DNA from 3 places in the Pantoea sp. XAF26B01_ASV70 genome. Region 3 is predicted to be linked to each of the others. Evidence: predicted binding sites of a transcription regulator. Region 3 holds the regulator's gene; each other region holds the start of a gene.

Region 1 (6,735 bases), 430 kb from region 3:
GGCATTGAATTTTTTCTCCAGATACTGGCTGTAGCGAGACAGCGGATAACACATCAGGAAGTAGCCCAGCGCCACCAGCCCAAAGACTTTAAACGGCTGATAGGTCACGTTGTTCAGAATGGTGCCCGCTTTGGTCAGCTCGATAAAACCGATAATTGACGCCAGCGCGGTGCCCTTGATCACCTGGACAGCAAACCCCACCGTCGGGGCAATACCGATGCGGATCGCCTGCGGCGCAATGACCCGCCACAGCGTCTGACCAAAGGTCAGGCCGAGACAGCGCGACGCTTCCCACTGGCCTTTTGGCAGGGCGCGGATGCTGCCGTACCAGATATCGACCAGAAAGGCGCTGGTGTAGAAGGTCAGCGCCAGCGAGGCCGCCGTCCAGGGTGCAACATCAATGCCGAACAGGCCGACGCCGAAAAACGCCAGGAACAGCTGCATTAGCAGCGGCGTGCCCTGAAACAGCGCGGTGTAACCGCGTACCAGCCGCGTTAACCATTTGCGTTGCAGCAGGCGCATAAACAGCAGCGGCAGCGTCACCAGCGTGCCGCCGACAAAGGCCACCAGCGACAGCAACAGGGTCCAGCGTGCCGCCAGCAGCAGGTTGCGCAGGATGTCCCAGTCGGTAAAGGTCGTCATCATGATGGCTGCACTCCAAACCATTTACGGCCAATCGCCAGCAGCAGATGGCGCATTGCAATCGACAACGCCAGGTAGATCAGCGTGGTCACCAGATAGACCTCAAAACTTAAGAAGGTGCGCGACTGGATCAGGTTGGCGGCGAAGGTCAGCTCCTCGTAGGAGACCTGCGACACCACCGACGAACCCAGCATCACGATGATGCACTGACTCACCAGCGCCGGATAAATGCGCTGCAGCGCGGGCGGCAACACCACCCGCAGAAACGTCTGGCTGCGGGTTAATCCCAGCACCCGTCCCGCTTCCCACTGCCCTTTGGGTGTCACCTGTATTCCGGCACGAATAATCTCGGTGCTATATGCCCCGAGGTTGATCAGCATCGCCAACAGCGCCGCCTCGCCAGCAGTGAGTTTCAGCCCCAGCGCAGGCAGACCGAAAACGATAAAGAACAGTTGCACCACAAACGGCGTGTTGCGGATCAGCTCGACATAGATGCCCCACAGGCGGCTCATCCAGCTGGGTCTGCCACTGCGCAGCGCCGCGCCCGCAATGCCGAGCGCCACACCACCGGTAGTCGCCAGCACCGTCAGCTGAATGGTGACCCAAAGACCGGAGAGCAGCTCCGGCCAGTAGGGCCACAGGGCGGGAAAGTTAAGTTGCCCGGTCATGAATCTTTCCTCAGGCGCCGAGGTTGGCGGGCAGCGGCGCTTTCAGCCACTCTTCTGACAGTTTATTCAGGGTGCCATCTTTGATGCCCTGCTCAATCAGCGCATTCACTTTCGCTTTCAGTGCCGGCTGATCTTTCTTCAGGCCGATATAGCAGGGAGAATCTTTCAGCATAAACTGCGCCACCGGCGCTTTAGCCGGATTCTGACGGGCAATGGCGGCGACTACCAGGTTGCCGGTCGCCACATACTGCACCTGACCGGAGAGATACGCAGACAAGGTAGTGTTGTTATCTTCGTAGCGTTTCACCTGTGCATCTTTCGGCGCAACGTCACTGAGCACCATGTCCTCTACTGCACCACGTGTTACGCCAATCGATTTGCCGCTCAGGGCAGACGCCGCTTTTATTTCATCGCCTTTCGGCCCGAATACACCCAGGAAGAACGGCGCATAGGCGCGGGTGAAGTCGATCACTTTTTCCCGCTCGGCATTTTTACCCATGCTGGAGATGACCAGGTCGACCTTGTCGGTTTGCAGATAAGGCACGCGGTTGGCACTGCTGACCGGCACCAGCTGCAACTTAAGTTTCATCTGCTTTGCCAGGTATCTGGCCGTGTCGATGTCATACCCCTGCGGCTGCAGATCGGTGCCAACCGAGCCAAACGGCGGGAAATCCTGCGGCACGGCGATGCGAATGACGCCGCGTTTCTGGATGTCCTGCAGTTGATCGGCCAGCGCGCTTCCCGCTTGTGCCATCAGTAATGCCGCTGTCGCAACCGCCATCAAAACTTTTTTCATTATGCACCCCGGTGAGATTAACGTGAAACAAAAGATTCTTTGAGATGCAATCTGCAACTAATGTGCCAACCCGGACGGCCACAGAAAAAGGGTTAAGCGGCAAAGCATTCAGCTGAAATCTGGCGTAATCGGGACGACTACGCCGGGGGAAGGTCTGTTCTGAAATGGGGCAAAGCACCAAAATGGTGCCTGTTAGCGGTGCTCCAGCTCGTCAAACTGCTGGTAAAGGTCGGCGATCTGATGAATGCGCTGACGTCCCTGTGCCAGCATTTCATGTAGCAGTGCATTGGCAATCAGGTTAACCAGACTCATGGCGGAGCCATAACTGTCGAAGGCGGAAACGCTGTCCAGCGGCGTACAGAGCTGCCAGCGCGCCAGCGCAATCACCGTCTGCGCCTGCGGCTCACACAGCGCCAGCAGCGGGATACCGGCCGCCTGCAACTGCTGCATCAGCGGGCGAATGATGCGGGGACGACGACGGAAGGCCATCACGACCACCATATCCTCCGGCGTAATATCCACCAGCTCCTCAGCCAGCGTCTGGCCCGGCTGCGGCAGGATATGTACCTGCGAACGCGCCTGCACCAGCTGCTGTCGCAGATGCAGTGCCACCGGATAGGCGTTGCGCATGCCGATGATAAAGACGCGTTTTGCCTGCGCCAGCTGCTGGATAACCTCATTAAAGTGCCGGGCATCCAGACTGTTCACCCACTGCGTCAGGTTAGCCATCTCCTGCTTGTAGTGTCGCGCCAGCAGCGTATTGCCCTGCACCGCATCACGATTATCGGTCAGCGGCATGCCGCTCTGGCGCAGGATGCGTAACTCATCACGCATATCCTTGTATTTTTCATAGCCCAGACGCTTAAACAGCCGGCTGACCGTGGCTTTCGACACGCCACTGAGCCGCGCCAGCTCGGCACTGTTGTAGCTGATCAGGTCATCGAAGTGGTCAAACACGAAGTCGGCAATACGCTGCTCCTGCGGGGAGAGCTGGGGATAGTGACTCCTGAGTCGTTCATCAAGCTGTTTCATAACCCGTCCTGTAACTTTTGTTTCAGCAGAAGCTAGCACAATTTGCGCCAGGTTAACCGGCGCATCGTCAGCTCAGGGTGAAAACTGGAACAGCTCTTGCTTTGTTATCGGTTCTGTCACCCGGATAACGAGAAAAAGATGATTCAAAGCAATATGGCCCCGCAGGGGATGGCGGTGACGCCACACCATCTGGCGAGTGAGAGCGCGCTCGCGGTACTGCGTGATGGCGGTAATGCCATTGAAGCGATGGTAGCCGCTGCCGCGACCATCGCCGTGGTCTACCCGCATATGAATGGACTGGGCGGTGATGGTTTCTGGCTGATTCTGCCGCCCGGCGGCGATCCTGTCGCTATCGACGCCAGCGGCGCAGCCGGTTCGCTGGCTCATCACGATTTCTACGCCGATCACCCTAAGATTCCGCATCGCGGGCCGAAAGCGGCGCTGACCGTGGCCGGTACGGTCAGCGGCTGGCAGGAGGCACTGAATCTCTCGGCTGAGATGGGCACCCCGCCGCTGCCGCTGGCACGTCTGCTGCGCGATGCGATTCGCTACGCCGCCGACGGTATTCCGGTGACCACCTCACAGAGCGCCGCCACCGCGACGTTCCGCAGTGAATTGCAGCATCAGCCCGGCTTCAGCGCCACCTTTATGCCTGACGGCAACGTGCCGCAGCCAGGCAGCCGTTTTACCCAGCCCGCCCTGGCAAACACCCTCAGCCAGCTTACTGAAGAGGGGCTCGACAGCTTTTATCGCGGCACGCTGGCTCACCATATGGCCGATGAGATGGCCACGCTGGGCATGCCGGTGACGCTGGCCGATCTGCAGCAGCATCGCGCCCGCCGCACGACGCCGCTGCATCTCTCCCACAGCGAAGGTGACATCTGGAATATCACCCCGCCAACGCAGGGCATGGTGTCGCTGGCGATCCTGGGCATCACCGATCGGCTGGAGATGGCGGAGGCTGACGATGCGCAGACGGTGCACCGTATCGTGGAAGCCACCAAAAAAGCGTTTGCACTGCGCGACAAACACATCACCGATCCGCGTCACGTCACGGAAGATTTGCAGGCGCTGCTGGACAGCGATCACCTTGCCACACTCGCCAGCCAGATCACCGATGGAGAGGCGGCGGCATGGGGAAACGGACGCGGGCCGGGCGATACGGTCTGGATGGGCGTGATGGACAGCAGCGGCCTGGCCGTCTCCTTTATTCAGAGCATTTATCACGAATTTGGCAGTGGTGTGGTGCTGCCCGGCACGGGTATCACCTGGCAGAACCGCGGCGCCGCTTTCAGCCTCGATCCTGACCATCTGCTGGCCCTGGCACCCGGTAAGCAACCGTTTCATACCCTGAATCCCGCCGCCGCACGGCTGAAAGATGGCCGGACGCTGGTGTATGGCGCGATGGGTGGGGATGGACAGCCGCAGACTCAGGCGGCGATTTTTACCCGCCATGTGATTCAGGGCTTGCCGTTACAACAGGCGGTCAGTGCGCCGCGCTGGCTGCTGGGCCGGACCTGGGGGCAATCATCAGACTCGCTGAAACTGGAAGGTCGTTTTGACGACGAAACGGTATTGATGCTGCGTCTGTGGGGACATGAGGTGGAGCTGCTGCCGGACTTCAGCGAATCCGTGGGCCATGCGGGCGCCATTGTGCGCCACAGCAACGGCATGTTTGAGGGCGCAAGCGATCCACGCAGTAACGGCAGCGCCGCCGGTTTTTAACAGGAGCGAATCATGAATCAACACGACTGGGCCAGCTACATCGGCCATATGGAGCAGATACTGCAACTGGAACTGGATGACGCCCGCCGCGCTGAACTGCTGATCCAGCTGTCGCGTATCGCGGAGATGGCCGCGCCGCTGATGACGTTTCCGCTGGATGACCGGCTTGAAGTGGCAGGAGTATACCAGGCATGAGATTAGGTGACGTTTCGATTCAGACCCTGCAGCGGGCGATCCAGCAGGGTGAAATCAGTGCGCTGGAAGTGGCAAAGCGCACGCTGCAGGCGGTTGAGCAGCACAATCCGGCGCTGAATGCCTGGACGGAAGTGACCGGGCCGCGCATGTTAAAAGAAGCGGCGGATGTTGATGCGCAGCGGCAGCGCGGCGAAACCCTGCCACCGCTGGCGGGCATCCCGTATGCGGTAAAAAACCTGTTTGATGTGGCGGGTCACACTACCCTGGCCGGTGCCAGCCTGTTCAGCGACCGGCCGGCGGCACGTGCAGATGCGTTTGCTGTCGATAAACTGCGTCGCTCTGGTGCGCTGCTGTCTGGCATGCTGAACATGGATGCCTACGCGTATGGTTTTACCACCGAAAACAGCCACTACGGCGCGACGCACAATCCGCGCGATCTCAGCCGCGTGGCTGGCGGCTCGTCAGGCGGTTCGGCGGCTGCCGTGGCCGCCGGTCTGGTCCACTTTTCACTGGGCACCGACACCAACGGCTCGATTCGGGTGCCCGCGTCGCTGTGCGGTATTTTTGGTCTTAAGCCGACCTTTGGCCGGTTGTCACGCAGCGGCAGCCATCCGTTTGTCGCCAGCCTCGATCACATCGGTCCTCTGGCGCGGCGGGTTGAAGACCTGGCGCTGGTATATGATCTGTTGCAGGGCGCAGACCACACCGATACGTTTCAGGCCGCTCACCCGCTGACCGCGACGCTACCGGGGCTGTCACAGGGCAGCGAAGGCTTGCGCTGCGGCGTACTGGGTGGCTTTTTTGCCCGCTGGTGCGATGAGGATGCCCGCGCTGCCGTCGCGGTGGTCGCGGCAGCACTTGATGCACAGGAAGAGGTGCTGATGCCGGACGCTGAGCTGGCACGCTCGGCGGCATTTATCATGACCGCGGCAGAAGGCGGCAATCACTATCTGCCCGCCCTGCGCCAGACGCCTGAGCAGTTTGAACCCAATTCACGCGAGCGTCTGCTGGCCGGTGCCATGATGCCAGGTGCCTGGTACGTGCAGGCGCAGCGTTTCCGCCGCCATTTCCAGCAGCAGGTGTTGCCGCTTTTTGATCGGTTTGATGTGCTGATAGCACCGGCGACACCCTGCAGCGCGATCACCATCGGTCAGCAGACCCTGTCAATTCAGGGGGAATCGCTGCCCGCTAAGGCGAGCATGGGTATGCTGACGCAGCCGATCTCCTTCCTGGGATTGCCGGTCTGTACCGTGCCGCTGGCGACCCGAAGCGGTCTGCCGATTGGATTACAGCTTATCGCCCGTCCGTTTAATGAAGAGGCGGTGTTACGTGCCGCCTGGGCACTGGAACAACGCGGCATCACGATACCGCAAATCAATATGGCTGGAGCCTGATGAGCAGAGAGATTAATTTACCGCAGGTCGTCACCGAGGTGACGGCGCAGTTTTACCGCTACGAGCAGGCGCTGGTCAGCAATGACGTGGCCGAACTGGATGCGTTGTTCTGGCACGACCCGCGAACCGTGCGCCTCGGCGCAGGTGAGAATCTGTATGGCATTGATGAGATTCGGGCCTTCCGCGCCGCGCGTCCTTCAGCCGGGCTGAACCGGACGCTGCAAAACACCGTGATCACCACCTTTGGCGAGGATTATGCGGTCTGCAGCACCGAATTTACCCG
Region 2 (6,735 bases), 480 kb from region 3:
ATCGCAACCCTGACTCAGCAGGGCTACCAGTTCATTGGAATGGATCACTTTGCGAAGCCGCAGGATGAACTGGCTATCGCGCAGCGCAAAGGGCAGTTGCATCGCAATTTCCAGGGATATACGACGCAGGGAGACAGCGATTTGCTGGGGCTTGGCGTCTCTGCCATCAGCATGATTGGCGACAGTTATGCGCAGAACCAGAAAGACCTTAATACCTGGTACAATTGTGTGGAACAGCAGGGAAATGGCCTGTGGCGTGGCATCGCCTTAACCGACGATGATTGTCTGCGTCGGGACGTGATAAAAACGCTGATTTGCAACTTCTCGCTGAATTTTGCCGCGACAGAAGCGCAATGGGGCATTCGCTTCAGCGACTATTTTGCTGAGGACTTGGCGCTGCTGAAGCCGTTGATAGCCGATGGGCTGGTGGAACAAACCGCTACGGGGCTGGAGGTGACGGGAATTGGCCGGTTACTGATCCGCAATATTTGCATGTGCTTTGATCGCTATCTGCGTCAGAAAGCGCGTCAGCAGCAGTTCTCCCGCGTTATCTGAAGAAACGGGCTGGCAGACTACACCAGCCCGAACTGAACCGCTTATTCCATGCCCAGCTCTTTAAGCTTGCGCGTCAGCGTGTTTCGTCCCCAGCCCAGCAAACGTGCCGCTTCCTGTTTGTGGCCCTGCGTATGACGCAGCGCAGTAGTGAGCAGCGTGCGCTCCATCTCCGGCTGGGCTTCTGACAGCAGATTCTGATGACCGGAACGCAGAGCGCGATCGGCCCACTGTGCCAGCAGCGTTGCCCAGCTGTCAGGCAGCGACTGTACCGGATTCTCCGGCGTACTGGATTCAAACAGTTCTCCGGGCAGGTCCTGAATCAGGACTTCCTGACCCGCAGCCATCACGGTCAGCCAGCGACAGGTGTTCTCCAACTGACGCACGTTACCTGACCAGTGCAGTCGGGTTAACGCTGTCTCGGTTTCCGGATGCAGAATCTTCGCTTCCACACCCAGCTCACGCGCCGCCACCTGCAGGAAATAACGCGCCAGACGCGGGATATCCTCACGACGCTCACGCAGCGGTGGCAGATGCACACGAATCACGTTCAGGCGGTGAAACAGATCCTCACGGAACTTGCCTTCCTGTACGCGTAATTCCAGATTCTGGTGGGTCGCCGCGATAATACGCACATCCACTTTGACCGGCGCATAGCCACCAACGCGATAGAACTGGCCATCGGCCAGCACGCGCAGCAGACGGGTCTGCACATCCAGCGGCATATCACCGATCTCATCCAGAAACAGCGTGCCGCCATCCGCCTGCTCAAAACGGCCCTGACGGATCTGGTTCGCCCCGGTAAAGGCGCCTTTTTCGTGACCAAACAGTTCTGATTCAATTAAATCTTTGGGGATCGCCGCCATGTTGAGCGCGATAAAGGGCGCTTTGGTGCGCGGGCTGTGGCGATGCAGCGCATGGGCCACCAGCTCTTTACCGGTACCGGACTCGCCGTTGATCAGCACACTGATCGACGAGCGCGATAATCGCCCGATGATGCGGAACACATCCTGCATCGCGGGCGCTTCACCGATGATATCGGTGGTGGGTCCGCTGACCGGCTGATTACGCGGCTGCTGCTGCTCCTGATAGTGGCTGATAGCACGCTCGACCAGCGCAACCGCTTCATCAATATCGAACGGCTTAGGCAGGTAATCAAAGGCACCCTGCTGATAGGCGCTGACGGCAGCGTCCAGATCAGAATGCGCCGTCATTATGATGACCGGAAGCATCGGATGACGCTGCTTAATCTGTTTCAGCAGCGCCAGGCCATCCATACCGGGCATGCGAATGTCTGACAGTAAAACGTCCGGGGTCTTGGTTGAGAGGGCATCCAGCACCTCGCTTGCGCTGTCAAAAGTCGCACAGCTCAAACCGGCTCCAGTGAGCGCGCGTTCAAGCACCCAGCGGATGGAGCTATCGTCATCGACGATCCAGACTATCCCTCGTTGCATAGAAACCTCACTGGCGAATAGGCAGGTAAACCGAGAATTCGGTGTGTCCCGGCCAACTGTTAAATTCTATTTTTCCTGAATGTTGATCAATCAGGCTACGGGCGATGGAGAGGCCTAAACCGGTACCGCCTTCGCGTCCGCTGACCATCGGATAAAACAGCGTATCCTGCAGCTGGGCCGGAATGCCGGGGCCATCATCTTCAATATCAATACGTGCCACCAGGCGATAACGCGTGCCGTGCAGCGTCAGCTGGAAAGCCGTGCGGGTGCGGATAATAATGGTGCCGCCATCGTCGCCCAGCGCCTGAAGCGCATTGCGCACCACGTTAAGCAGCACCTGTTCAATCTGATCGGGATCGTGCGGCAGTTCCGGCAGGCTGGGATCATAATCCCGTACCAGCGAGACATTCTCCGGCAGCTCCATCGACACCAGATTGACCACCCGTTCGGCCACCTGATGAATGCTCTGCGTGATGTGCATGCCCGGCTGCTGCGGCCCCAGCAGACGATCAACCAGATTCCGCAAACGGTCGGCCTGTTCAATAATCACTTTGGTATATTCATTCAGCGAGGGATCGGGCAGGGCGCGGGATAAAAGCTGTGCCGCGCCGCGCAATCCTCCCAGCGGATTTTTAATCTCATGGGCCAGGCCGCGAACCAGATCGCGAGCGGCCACCTGCTGGGCGTGCTGTAACTGCTCCTGACTGAGACGACGCTGATTATCCATCGGCGCCATTTCCATCAGGATTAAGCCATCGGGTAACCGCTGGGCGGTCAGCGACATAATGTGTGCGCGACCATCTACCACCAGCGTGACCTCACTGTCAGTAAATCCCTGGCCAGCCTCAAGACTCTCGCGCATCACCTCGATATTCAGCGAAAAGTAGCCGGTTAACTCCGGTAACGGCGTGCCGAACAATTTGCGTGAGCTTTGCGCCAGTAATTGCTGCGCCGCCGGGTTGGCGTAATGAATAACCAGATCGTTATCCACCAACAAAATACTGTTGATTAACGCGTTGAGAATCTGCCCTGCATCGGGCAGAGAGCCAGTTGCCATACAACGTTCCTCTGCACTAAAGAGGTGCATTTTAGTCTTTAAGCCGAAAAGAGGGCGAATGAACGGTGAATTCGCGGAGAAAAAAGCCCATCCGAAGATGGGCTAAAAGTTTCCACGGCAACAAAAAACGTCTGACCAGTTAAACGCTGTAGTAGAGCTCGAACTCAACCGGGTGTGGCGTCATGCGAACGCGATCCATCTCTGCTTTACGCAGTTCGATGTAAGCATCGATCGATTCGTCAGTGAATACTCCGCCGCGGGTCAGGAACTCGCGGTCTTCGTTCAGTGCATTCAGCGCTTCTTCCAGAGAGCCTGCAACTTTTGGAATCTCAGCTTCTTCTTCCGGTGGCAGGTCATACAGGTTTTTGTCCATCGCATCGCCAGGATGGATTTTGTTGATGATGCCATCCAGGCCAGCCATCAGCAGTGCGGTGAACGCCAGGTATGGGTTAGCCGCTGGATCCGGGAAGCGCGCTTCGATACGACGCGCTTTCGGGCTGGCAACAACCGGAATACGGATTGAGGCTGAACGGTTACGGGCAGAGTAAGCCAGCATAACCGGTGCTTCGTAACCCGGGACCAGACGCTTGTAAGAGTTGGTGGTCGGGTTCGCCAGGGCGTTGATCGCTTTAGCGTGCTTGATGATACCGCCGATGTAGAACAGCGCCATTTCAGACAGGCCGCCGTACTTATCGCCGGCAAACAGGTTCTGGCCACCTTTGGAGAGTGACATATGGCAGTGCATGCCTGAACCGTTGTCGCCAAACATAGGCTTCGGCATAAAGGTCGCGGTTTTGCCGTAAGCGTGCGCAACGTTATGAACCACATATTTGTAGATCTGAATTTCGTCCGCTTTTTTGGTCATGGTATTGAAGCGGGTTGCCACTTCGTTCTGACCCGCGGTCGCCACTTCGTGGTGATGCGCTTCAACAACCAGGCCCATCTGCTCCATGGTCAGACACATGGCAGAACGGATGTCCTGTGATGAGTCAACCGGTGGAACCGGGAAGTAGCCGCCTTTCAGACCTGGACGGTGACCTTTGTTACCGCCTTCGTACTCTTTACCGGTGTTCCATGCCGCTTCGATATCGTCGATAGCAACGTGTGAACCGGACGTCGATGAGCCGAAACGGATGTCATCGAACAGGAAGAATTCTGGTTCTGGTCCAAACAGTACGGTATCAGCGATGCCGGAAGAGCGCAGGAAATCTTCAGCGCGCTTAGCGATAGAGCGTGGATCGCGGTCGTAGCCCTGCATGGTGCCTGGCTCGAGGATGTCACAACGGATGATCAGCGTAGAATCTTCGAAGAAAGGATCCATGACCGCCGTGGTGGCGTCAGGCATCAGCACCATGTCTGATTCGTTAATGCCTTTCCAGCCGCCAATAGACGAACCATCGAACATTTTGCCTTCTTCGAAGAAGTCAGCGTTAACCTGGTGAGCAGGGATCGTAACGTGCTGTTCTTTACCTTTGGTATCGGTAAAACGCAGGTCAACAAACTTAACTTCATGCTCGTTCATCATCGAGAGAACGTGTTCAGCGGACATACTCAACTCTCCTGGAAATGGTCTTTCATTATCTACATGGCGAGGAAACGTCGTTTCCGGAATACGTTGCGGGAAAACAACTCCCTGACCAACCTCTTCCGGCACGCTCTTCAACCGACATCTGTCTGGCGTTTACGCTTGATTTAGATAAAGCGAATTCTGTGCCAACTTTTTTGATGATGCTTAAATCGCCTTGTGGTGCACCTTTTTGTCATAAAGCGGCTGCACCACGATCGTTTTATTGCACCAGTGTGGTGCTTAACGGCCATCTGGTGGCACTATTTTGGTGCATCAGACCAACTTAGTGCATTTTCTGCACCGGTAACAGGGCAAATTGGCCTCCATGCAATAAACTTTCAGTGAAAAGTGTGATCGTGTTCAGTCTTCCGCTTAATCAGTGTACAATAACGCGCTATTTCTAATGCCTGAGGCAAAGCTGTGATCGAAAATTTGCGTAACATCGCCATCATCGCGCACGTTGACCATGGAAAGACCACCCTGGTTGACAAACTGCTGCAACAATCCGGTACTTTTGATGCCCGTACCGAAGCAACAGAGCGCGTGATGGACTCCAATGATTTGGAGAAAGAGCGTGGGATTACCATCCTCGCAAAAAACACCGCCATTAAGTGGAATGACTACCGTATCAACATCGTTGATACCCCGGGACACGCCGACTTCGGTGGTGAAGTTGAGCGCGTCATGTCCATGGTGGACTCGGTGCTGCTGGTTGTAGATGCGATGGATGGCCCTATGCCGCAAACCCGCTTCGTGACCAAAAAAGCGTTCGCGCATGGTCTGAAGCCGATTGTGGTTATCAACAAAGTAGACCGCCCTGGTGCGCGTCCGGATTGGGTTGTTGATCAGGTATTTGACCTGTTCGTTAACCTGGATGCTACTGATGAGCAGCTCGACTTCCCTATCATTTTCGCCTCTGCGCTGAATGGTATTGCTGGTCTTGAGCACACCGACATGGCTGACGATATGACCCCGCTGTATCAGGCGATCGTCGACCACGTTGCGCCTCCGCAGGTTGAGGCTGACGCCCCACTGCAGATGCAAATCTCTCAGCTGGACTACAACAACTACCTGGGCGTGATCGGCATCGGCCGTATCAAGCGCGGTAAAGTTAAGCCTAACCAGCAAGTCACTATCATCGATAGCGAAGGCAAAACCCGTAACGGTAAAGTCGGTAAAGTCCTGACTCACCTGGGTCTTGAGCGTATCGACAGCGACCTGGCAGAAGCGGGCGATATCATTGCTATCACCGGTCTGGGCGAGCTGAACATCTCTGACACCATCTGTGATCCACAGAACGTGCAGGCGCTGCCAGCACTGAGTGTCGATGAGCCAACAGTTACCATGTTCTTTAACGTCAACACCTCACCGTTCTGCGGTAAAGAAGGTAAGTACGTGACGTCACGTCAGATCCTTGAGCGTCTGAACAAAGAACTGGTTCACAACGTGGCACTGCGCGTTGAAGAAACCGAAGATGCTGACGCGTTCCGCGTATCAGGTCGTGGTGAGCTTCACCTGTCAGTTCTGATCGAAAACATGCGTCGTGAAGGTTTCGAACTGGCGGTATCCCGTCCGAAAGTTATCTTCCGCGAAATCGATGGCCGTAAACAGGAGCCATTCGAGAACGTTACGCTGGATATCGAAGAGAACAACCAGGGTTCAGTCATGCAAGCCATGGGTGAGCGTAAGGGCGATCTGAAAAACATGGATCCGGATGGCAAAGGCCGCGTACGTCTCGACTACGTGATCCCAAGCCGTGGCCTGATCGGCTTCCGTAACGAATTCATGACCATGACTTCCGGTACCGGTCTGCTCTACTCTACCTTCAGCCACTACGATGACATTCGTGCGGGCGAAGTGGGCCAGCGTCAGAACGGCGTACTGATCTCCAACGGTCAGGGTAAAGCAGTTGCGTTTGCACTGTTCAGCCTGCAGGACCGCGGTAAGCTGTTCCTGGGTCACGGTGCAGAAGTCTATGAAGGCCAGATCATCGGTATTCACAGCCGTTCTAACGACCTGACAGTTAACTGCCTGACCGGTAAGAAACTGACCAACATGCGTGCTTCAGGTACTGATGAAGCCACGACGCTGGTTCCGCCAATCAA
Region 3 (6,735 bases):
CGTTTAAATACAGAAAACATTAATTTGGCAACACAGTCAAGTAAGGAATTAATTTCTGTGCTGTGTTGCTGCTATTTTAATCAGTTTTACGCTTTTTCGTGTAGTTTTAATGCTGCCGGGCAGGGAAACTGAAGCTGAGCAGCACCAAAGTGAGCCGCCGTTAACATTTGCCTTTTGAATGAGGCTAACGCGCTGATATTGCAAGCGCGCTGCCTGAAATGACACGAATTATCCAAAACGATTTGGAATGATAAAAAAGAATCTAAAAGTTTGTCCTTCTGTCGTTCTGCTATCAGGGTTATTACTGGAAGGAAATAGTGCCATTCTGGCAACCCGTGACGCCATTAAGCGCTGCTTATTTATCCGTTATAACGATAATTCTGATTAACCTTTGGGCACGGCAGGATTAAGAAAATAATAACAGTTAAGCATGGTAAATGATTCATGCGGGCGCTTATTACTCATGATTAAGTGTTTATCTGGAAAGATGCTAAGCAATGGCAATGAATGGAACCGATTCCTTTTTTGCGGAAGTACTTGAACTATTTCGAACTGTTGCAGCATGTTGATGCAAAATGATTGAATAAAGTCTGGAAACAGCCTGTCAGTTTTCAGCGATAATCGTAAAAAGGCTGCTTTTTTAGCAGTGATTACATGAGTGATTGATTAACGTCTGAAACAAGTGTGGGAAGATTGCATGAACAAGCATAAAGGAAGCGTCGGACAGCGTATCAGACGTATTGTTGGTCGTATCGTACTGGTGTGGCTGGGAATATGGCTGGCGGGCATTTTACTCTTTTCGTTCTTACCCGTGCCGTTCTCAGCGGTGATGGCTGAACGACAGATCGGAGCCTGGTTACGCGGTGATTTTAGTTATGTCGCCCATTCAGACTGGGTCGGCCATGACGAGATTTCGCCCTGGATGGGGCTGGCCGTTATCGCCTCAGAAGATCAAAAGTTTCCCACCCATTGGGGCTTTGATGTGGCAGCGATTGAGTCCGTACTGGATAACAGCGATAGCCGGATGCGTGGGGCGTCCACGCTGTCTCAACAGACGGCGAAGAATCTGTTCCTCTGGGATGGTCGCAGCTGGGTGCGTAAAGGTCTGGAAGCGGGTCTGACGGTAGGAATTGAAACGGTCTGGACGAAGCGGCGTATTTTAACCGTCTATCTCAATATTGCGGAGTTCGGGCCGGGCATCTTTGGCGTTGAGGCGGCTTCTCAGCGTTACTTCCATAAGCCTGCCAGCCGGCTGACCGCAGCAGATGCCGCCTTACTGGCAGCGGTGCTGCCTAATCCGATACGTTATCGTGCTGCTGCACCCTCAGGCTATGTCAGAGAGCGGCAGCAGTGGATACTGCGTCAGATGCGCCAGCTTGGCGGGGAAGGCTTCCTGCAGCGTAATCAGCTCGACTAAGCGTTAATCTTCATCGAAACCCGCTTCAAATAACTCAATGACCGCTGCCAGCGCCGGAATCTCCTCCGGGCCGCTGGCTTCAATCTCAATGTGGCCGCCTTTTGCCGAGTCGAGCATCAGCAGCGCAATCACGCTGCTGGCTTCGGCTTCAGTGCCCGCTTCATTGCGCAGTAATACTTCGGCATCAAAGCTCTGCACCAGCTCAAATAACTTCATCGCCGGACGTGCATGCATGCCCAGCTTATTTTTGATTTCTACAGTTTGTCTGACGGTCATGATTTGCGCTTTTCCAGCGTACGATGGCGTGACTGCACATTCTTACCCCGTGAACGGAAGTAATCTGCCAGCTGTTCTGCAATATAGACTGAGCGGTGTTTACCGCCGGTGCAGCCAATCGCCACGGTAAGATAGCTACGGTTATTGGTCTCCAGCATCGGCAGCCAGAGTTCAAGGTAGCTGCGCGTCTGGTAGATAAAATTATGCACTTCAGTGTGGCGATCAAGGAAGGCCGCCACAGGACGATCGAGGCCGGTCATCGGACGCAGTTTGGGATCCCAGTGGGGGTTGGGCAGAAAGCGCACGTCAAATACATAGTCAGCGTCAATCGGAATGCCATGCTTGAAGCCAAACGACTCAAACACCATAGTCAGCTCACGTTCACGCTTGCCCAGCAGGCGGGTACGCAGCATCTCTGCCAGCTCATGCACCGACATCTCTGAGGTGTCGATGATCAGATCGGCACGTGAACGAAGTGGCTCCAGCAGATCGCTCTCTTCATCAATCGCGCTCTCCAGCGAGAGGTTTTTGCTGGAGAGGGGATGCAGACGGCGCGTATCGCTGTAACGACGAATCAGGGTGTTGCGATCGGCGTCGAGAAACAGCAGCTGAGGGGAAAATGTATCAGGCAGATTATTCAGTGCGGTTTCAAAAATTTCCGGGGATTCGGGCATATTACGCACGTCGATGCTGACCGCCGCCGAAATATTGCGCTCAGCCAGCGAGTTAGCTAACTCAGGCAGCAGCACGACCGGCAGGTTATCAACGCAGTAGAACCCCATATCTTCCAGCGCACGGAGCGCCACTGACTTCCCCGAGCCTGAACGACCGCTAACGATCATCAGCACCATGACCTTCTCTCCCGTTTTAAAACCGGCACCCGGCCGGTAAAGACGCGTTACTGCTCCGACTGGACTTCCGTAATAATGGCATAGAGCTCTTCATCACTCTGCGCTGCGCGCAGACGACGGCAAACCGTTTTATCTGCCAGACGCTTTGCCACCAGTGACAGGGTGTGCAGATGTGTTTTGCACTGGTCAGCCGGGACCAGTAAGGCAAACAACAGATCGACAGGCTGGTTGTCGACGGCATCAAACGCAATCGGCTGTTCGAGGCTGATAAACACCCCAACCGCGCGCAGCGTATCCTCTTCCAGCTTGCCGTGCGGGATGGCTATCCCGTTACCAATACCGGTACTGCCCATGCGTTCGCGGGTCAGGATCGCTTCGAAAAGCGTCTGGTGCGGCAGGTTGAGCTGCTTAGCGGCCAGTTCGCTGATGATTTCCAGCGCACGTTTTTTGCTCTGGCAGTGGACGCCGCTGCGGGTGCAGTCTGGCGAAAGCACTGTGCTCAATTCCAGTGTGAGATCGTTGTTCATTATCGTTTCACTTGCGTGTTCACCAGGCCATTCACCGCCAGCGCGTATTGACGCGTGTGACAAACGGCGCCTGCTCAGATGACAAAACGGGGCGGATTATCCGCCCCATCCTGTCGGCTCTGCGCGCCAGGCGCGCGTCGCTAGCGTGAAGGTTAGTGTTTTTTCAGTTTATCTTTGTGTTTGGTCAGCTGACGGGTGAGCTTATCGATCAGTCCGTCAATGGCCGCATACATATCTTCCGCTTCGGATGTGGCGTGCAGCTCGCCACCATTCACGTGTAGTGTTGCGTCAGCCACCTGCGTGACTTTCTCAACCTTCAGGACAATATAGACCTGATTGATATGTTCAAAATAGTGTTCCAGTTTGGCAAATTTACCGTTGACGAATTCACGCAGAGGTGGAGTGATTTCAACGTGTTGCCCGGTCAGGTTCAGCTGCATAGGTCTTCCTTCTCATTTCTTTCAAACCAGTTGTTTACGCTGGTTCGATGGCGGGATGGATAAAGACTCACGATATTTGGCGACGGTACGCCGTGCCACCATGATCCCCTGATCAGATAACATGGAGGTCAGTTTACTGTCGCTCAAGGGTTTGGCTGGATTTTCCGCCGAAATTAATTTTTTCACCAGGGCACGAATCGCGGTAGAGGAGGCTTCACCGCCACCTTCCGTATTAACGTGACTGGAGAAAAAGTACTTCAGTTCAAAAATGCCACGCGGGCTGTGCAGATACTTCTGCGTGGTAACGCGGGAGATGGTCGATTCGTGCATCTCAACGGCCTGGGCGATATCCGCCAGCACCATCGGGCGCATAAATTCTTCACCCTGCTCGAAAAAGGCCTGCTGTTGCTCAACAATACAGCGCGTCACTTTCAGCAGGGTATCATTGCGGCTTTCCAGGCTCTTAATCAGCCAGCGGGCTTCCTGCAGATTACTGCGAATGAACTGGCTGTCGCTGTCGTTCCGCGTCGCGCCGCTCATTGCCGCATAGTGCTGATTGATCTTCAGACGTGGCACGCTATCGGCATTGAGTTCAACCGTCCAGCGGCTGCCGATCTTACGTACCAGCACATCGGGAATGACATATTCTGGTTCGCCGGTGTTGATCGACTGACCCGGACGCGGGTCCAGCGACTGAATCAGCAGCATCGCCTCTTTCAGCACCTCTTCTTTGAGGCGTGTGACCCGCATCAGGCTGCGGAAATCGTGGTTTGCCAGCAGATCGAGATGTTCGCTGACGATCAGGCGCGCCTCTGCCAGCATCGGCGTTTCGGGCGCATATTGTGAAAGCTGCACAAGCAGGCAGTCACGCAGGTCGCGCGCGCCAACACCAATCGGGTCAAAGCGCTGGATGCGTTTCAGCACCGCTTCAACTTCATCCGCTTCGAGCTCATCATCGCCGATGCTGTCAAGGATCTCCTCAAGCGAAACGGTGAGATACCCGGTGTCATCAATAGCATCGACAATAGAGGTGGCAATGGCGCGATCGGTATCGCTGAACGGCGTCAGTCCGACCTGCCACATCAGATAATCCTGCAGCGACTGGGTCGTTTCGCCCTGATAAACCGGTAACTCATCATCCTGGTAATCGGTGCCGGTGCCGGAAGGCGTACCCGCGGTGTAGATCTCATCCCAGGTCGCATCCAGCGGCAGTTCATCAGGCATCTCTTTCTGCTCAAGCGCTTCGCGTGTATCCAGCGCCTCGGCCTCTGAAGACTCCCGTGAATCGATCTCTTCATGCAGGTCAGTCTGCTCAAGCAGCGGATTACTTTCCAGCGCAAGCTGAAGCTCCTGCTGGAGTTCAAGCGTAGAGAGTTGCAGCAGGCGAATCGCCTGTTGCAATTGCGGAGTCATTGCCAGCTGTTGGCTGAACCTGAGTTGTAAACCTTGCTTCATAGACAGGATGATCGTTCCCAGGTAAACATCGGTATTAACGACACCTTATCAGAGTCTGAACTCTTCACCCAAATAAACCCGCTTAACCTGCTCATCCGCAAGAATTTCATTCGGTGTGCCGTGTGCGATCAGGTGCCCCTGGCTGACGATATAAGCCCGCTCACAGACCGCTAACGTTTCGCGTACGTTATGGTCGGTAATCAGCACACCGAGGCCGCTGTCACGCAGATGCTCAATGATCTTCTTAATGTCGATAACGGAGATGGGGTCAACACCGGCAAAAGGTTCATCCAGCAGGATAAATTTAGGATTAGCCGCCAGCGCCCGTGCAATCTCAACACGACGTCGCTCACCACCCGAAAGTGCCTGGCCCATGCTGTCGCGCAGGTGCTCAATGTGAAACTCTTCCATCAGCTCACGGGCACGATCCTGGCGTTGCTCTTCGGTCAGATCGTCACGGATCTGCAAGACCGCCATCAGGTTATCGTAGACGCTGAGGCGACGGAAGATCGATGCCTCCTGCGGCAGATAGCCGATGCCACGACGCGCACGGGCATGCAGCGGCAGGATGCTGATATCTTCATCATCAATAATAATGCGGCCAGCGTCACGCGGCACAATGCCCACTACCATGTAAAAGGTGGTGGTTTTACCGGCACCGTTCGGGCCCAGCAGGCCGACAATCTCGCCGGATTTTACCTGCAGGCTGACATCTTCTACCACGCGACGGCCTTTATATGCCTTCGCCAGGTTTTCTGCGATTAATGTGGCCATAGCTATCAGTTACTCTTCTTTCCGCTGTTGGACGAACCTTTGTCCTGAAGTTGCGACGGCACCAGTACAGTCGTGACGCGCTTGTTCTGGCCCTGACTGAAAGCCTGCATTTTCTGCTCTTTCACCAGGTAGGTAATACGATCGCCTTTGATGTTGCTGTCCTGCTGCTCAATGAACGCATTGCCGGTCAGTTCAACGAAATCGTTAGCCAGTTCATAGTGCAGTTTTGCGGCATGGCCCTGCACCGGCTTACCGCTGTCCTGCATCTGATAGAAGGTGGCGGGATTACCGTAGGCGTCAACGATGGTTTTCTTGCTGTCGCCGCCCGGACGGGTCACCACGACTTTATCTGCCGTGATTTTAATTGAGCCCTGCGTCACGATGACATTGCCGGTAAAGGTCGCGACATTGCCTTGCAAATCCAGCGCCTGATTCTGCGAGTCAATATTGACGGGCTTGTCCGAGTCACCGGTCAGAGCCAGCGCCGGAACGCTGGTTGCCAGCAGCATGCTGGCCAGTAAAAGCTTCAGGCTATTTTTGTTCATTTTGAATTTCATAAGAGGTTTTGACCTTCTCGATTAACTCGGCGTTTTTTGTCCGTAAATTGCCGCGCATTTTCATGCCGGTGGAGTTAAAACTGCGGCCATACAATGTCACCTGGTCATCAGAGGTAACGTCCTGAGTGACAAGATTAATCTGGGCGTTATCGGTTTTGATCCGCTCAAGCTGAGAATCCTGCGTCAGCGTATTCAGCTCAACATGGCCATACAGGTAAAGCATACGATCTTTGGTGAGCTTTGCTTTATCCGCGCGTAACGTCCAGGTAGGGATTTTGTTCTCATCAAAGGTGGTCATGACCGGATTGTCGAACCAGCTCAGTTCATCATCCGAGAAATAGGTCACTTTGTCAGAGACCAGTTTATATGACAGCGCGCCCTGCGGGTTATAAACCACAGTGTGTGAATCAGCACTGGTGTAGGTCGGTGACTGACTGT

What was found. The regulator sigma-54, encoded in region 3, starts transcription at its own class of promoters, with help from an activator protein. The targets are predictions, from matches to a motif close to GTTGGCACANNTTTCGCTNT.
Region 1: a site for sigma-54 is predicted at 3,222-3,241, ahead of ACX8ZY_RS15845 (gamma-glutamyltransferase family protein). Genes of this name have one in related genera too.
Region 2: a site for sigma-54 is predicted at 4,762-4,781, ahead of glnA (glutamate--ammonia ligase). Genes of this name have one in related genera too.

What each region holds. Positions count from the first base shown of each region.
Region 1 covers NZ_CM137251.1:3,338,554-3,345,288, forward strand. Annotated here, with positions in the region: gene ACX8ZY_RS15820 (amino acid ABC transporter ATP-binding protein) at 1-5, opposite strand, end outside; gene ACX8ZY_RS15825 (amino acid ABC transporter permease) at 1-642, opposite strand, end outside; gene ACX8ZY_RS15830 (amino acid ABC transporter permease) at 642-1,310, opposite strand; gene ACX8ZY_RS15835 (transporter substrate-binding domain-containing protein) at 1,321-2,106, opposite strand; gene hpxU (MurR/RpiR family transcriptional regulator HpxU) at 2,299-3,138, opposite strand; gene ACX8ZY_RS15845 (gamma-glutamyltransferase family protein) at 3,277-4,863, shown strand; gene hpxX (oxalurate catabolism protein HpxX) at 4,876-5,058, shown strand; gene ACX8ZY_RS15855 (AtzE family amidohydrolase) at 5,055-6,452, shown strand; gene hpxZ (oxalurate catabolism protein HpxZ) at 6,452-6,735, shown strand, end outside.
Region 2 covers NZ_CM137251.1:93,596-100,330, forward strand. Annotated here, with positions in the region: gene hemN (oxygen-independent coproporphyrinogen III oxidase) at 1-555, shown strand, start outside; gene glnG (nitrogen regulation protein NR(I)) at 597-2,006, opposite strand; gene glnL (nitrogen regulation protein NR(II)) at 2,014-3,063, opposite strand; gene glnA (glutamate--ammonia ligase) at 3,203-4,612, opposite strand; gene typA (ribosome-dependent GTPase TypA) at 5,051-6,735, shown strand, end outside.
Region 3 covers NZ_CM137251.1:3,765,459-3,772,193, reverse strand. Annotated here, with positions in the region: gene mtgA (monofunctional biosynthetic peptidoglycan transglycosylase) at 698-1,417, shown strand; gene npr (PTS phosphocarrier protein NPr) at 1,421-1,693, opposite strand; gene rapZ (RNase adapter RapZ) at 1,690-2,544, opposite strand; gene ptsN (PTS IIA-like nitrogen regulatory protein PtsN) at 2,592-3,071, opposite strand; gene hpf (ribosome hibernation promoting factor) at 3,224-3,511, opposite strand; gene rpoN (RNA polymerase factor sigma-54) at 3,533-4,966, opposite strand; gene lptB (LPS export ABC transporter ATP-binding protein) at 5,015-5,740, opposite strand; gene lptA (lipopolysaccharide ABC transporter substrate-binding protein LptA) at 5,746-6,297, opposite strand; gene lptC (LPS export ABC transporter periplasmic protein LptC) at 6,272-6,735, opposite strand, start outside.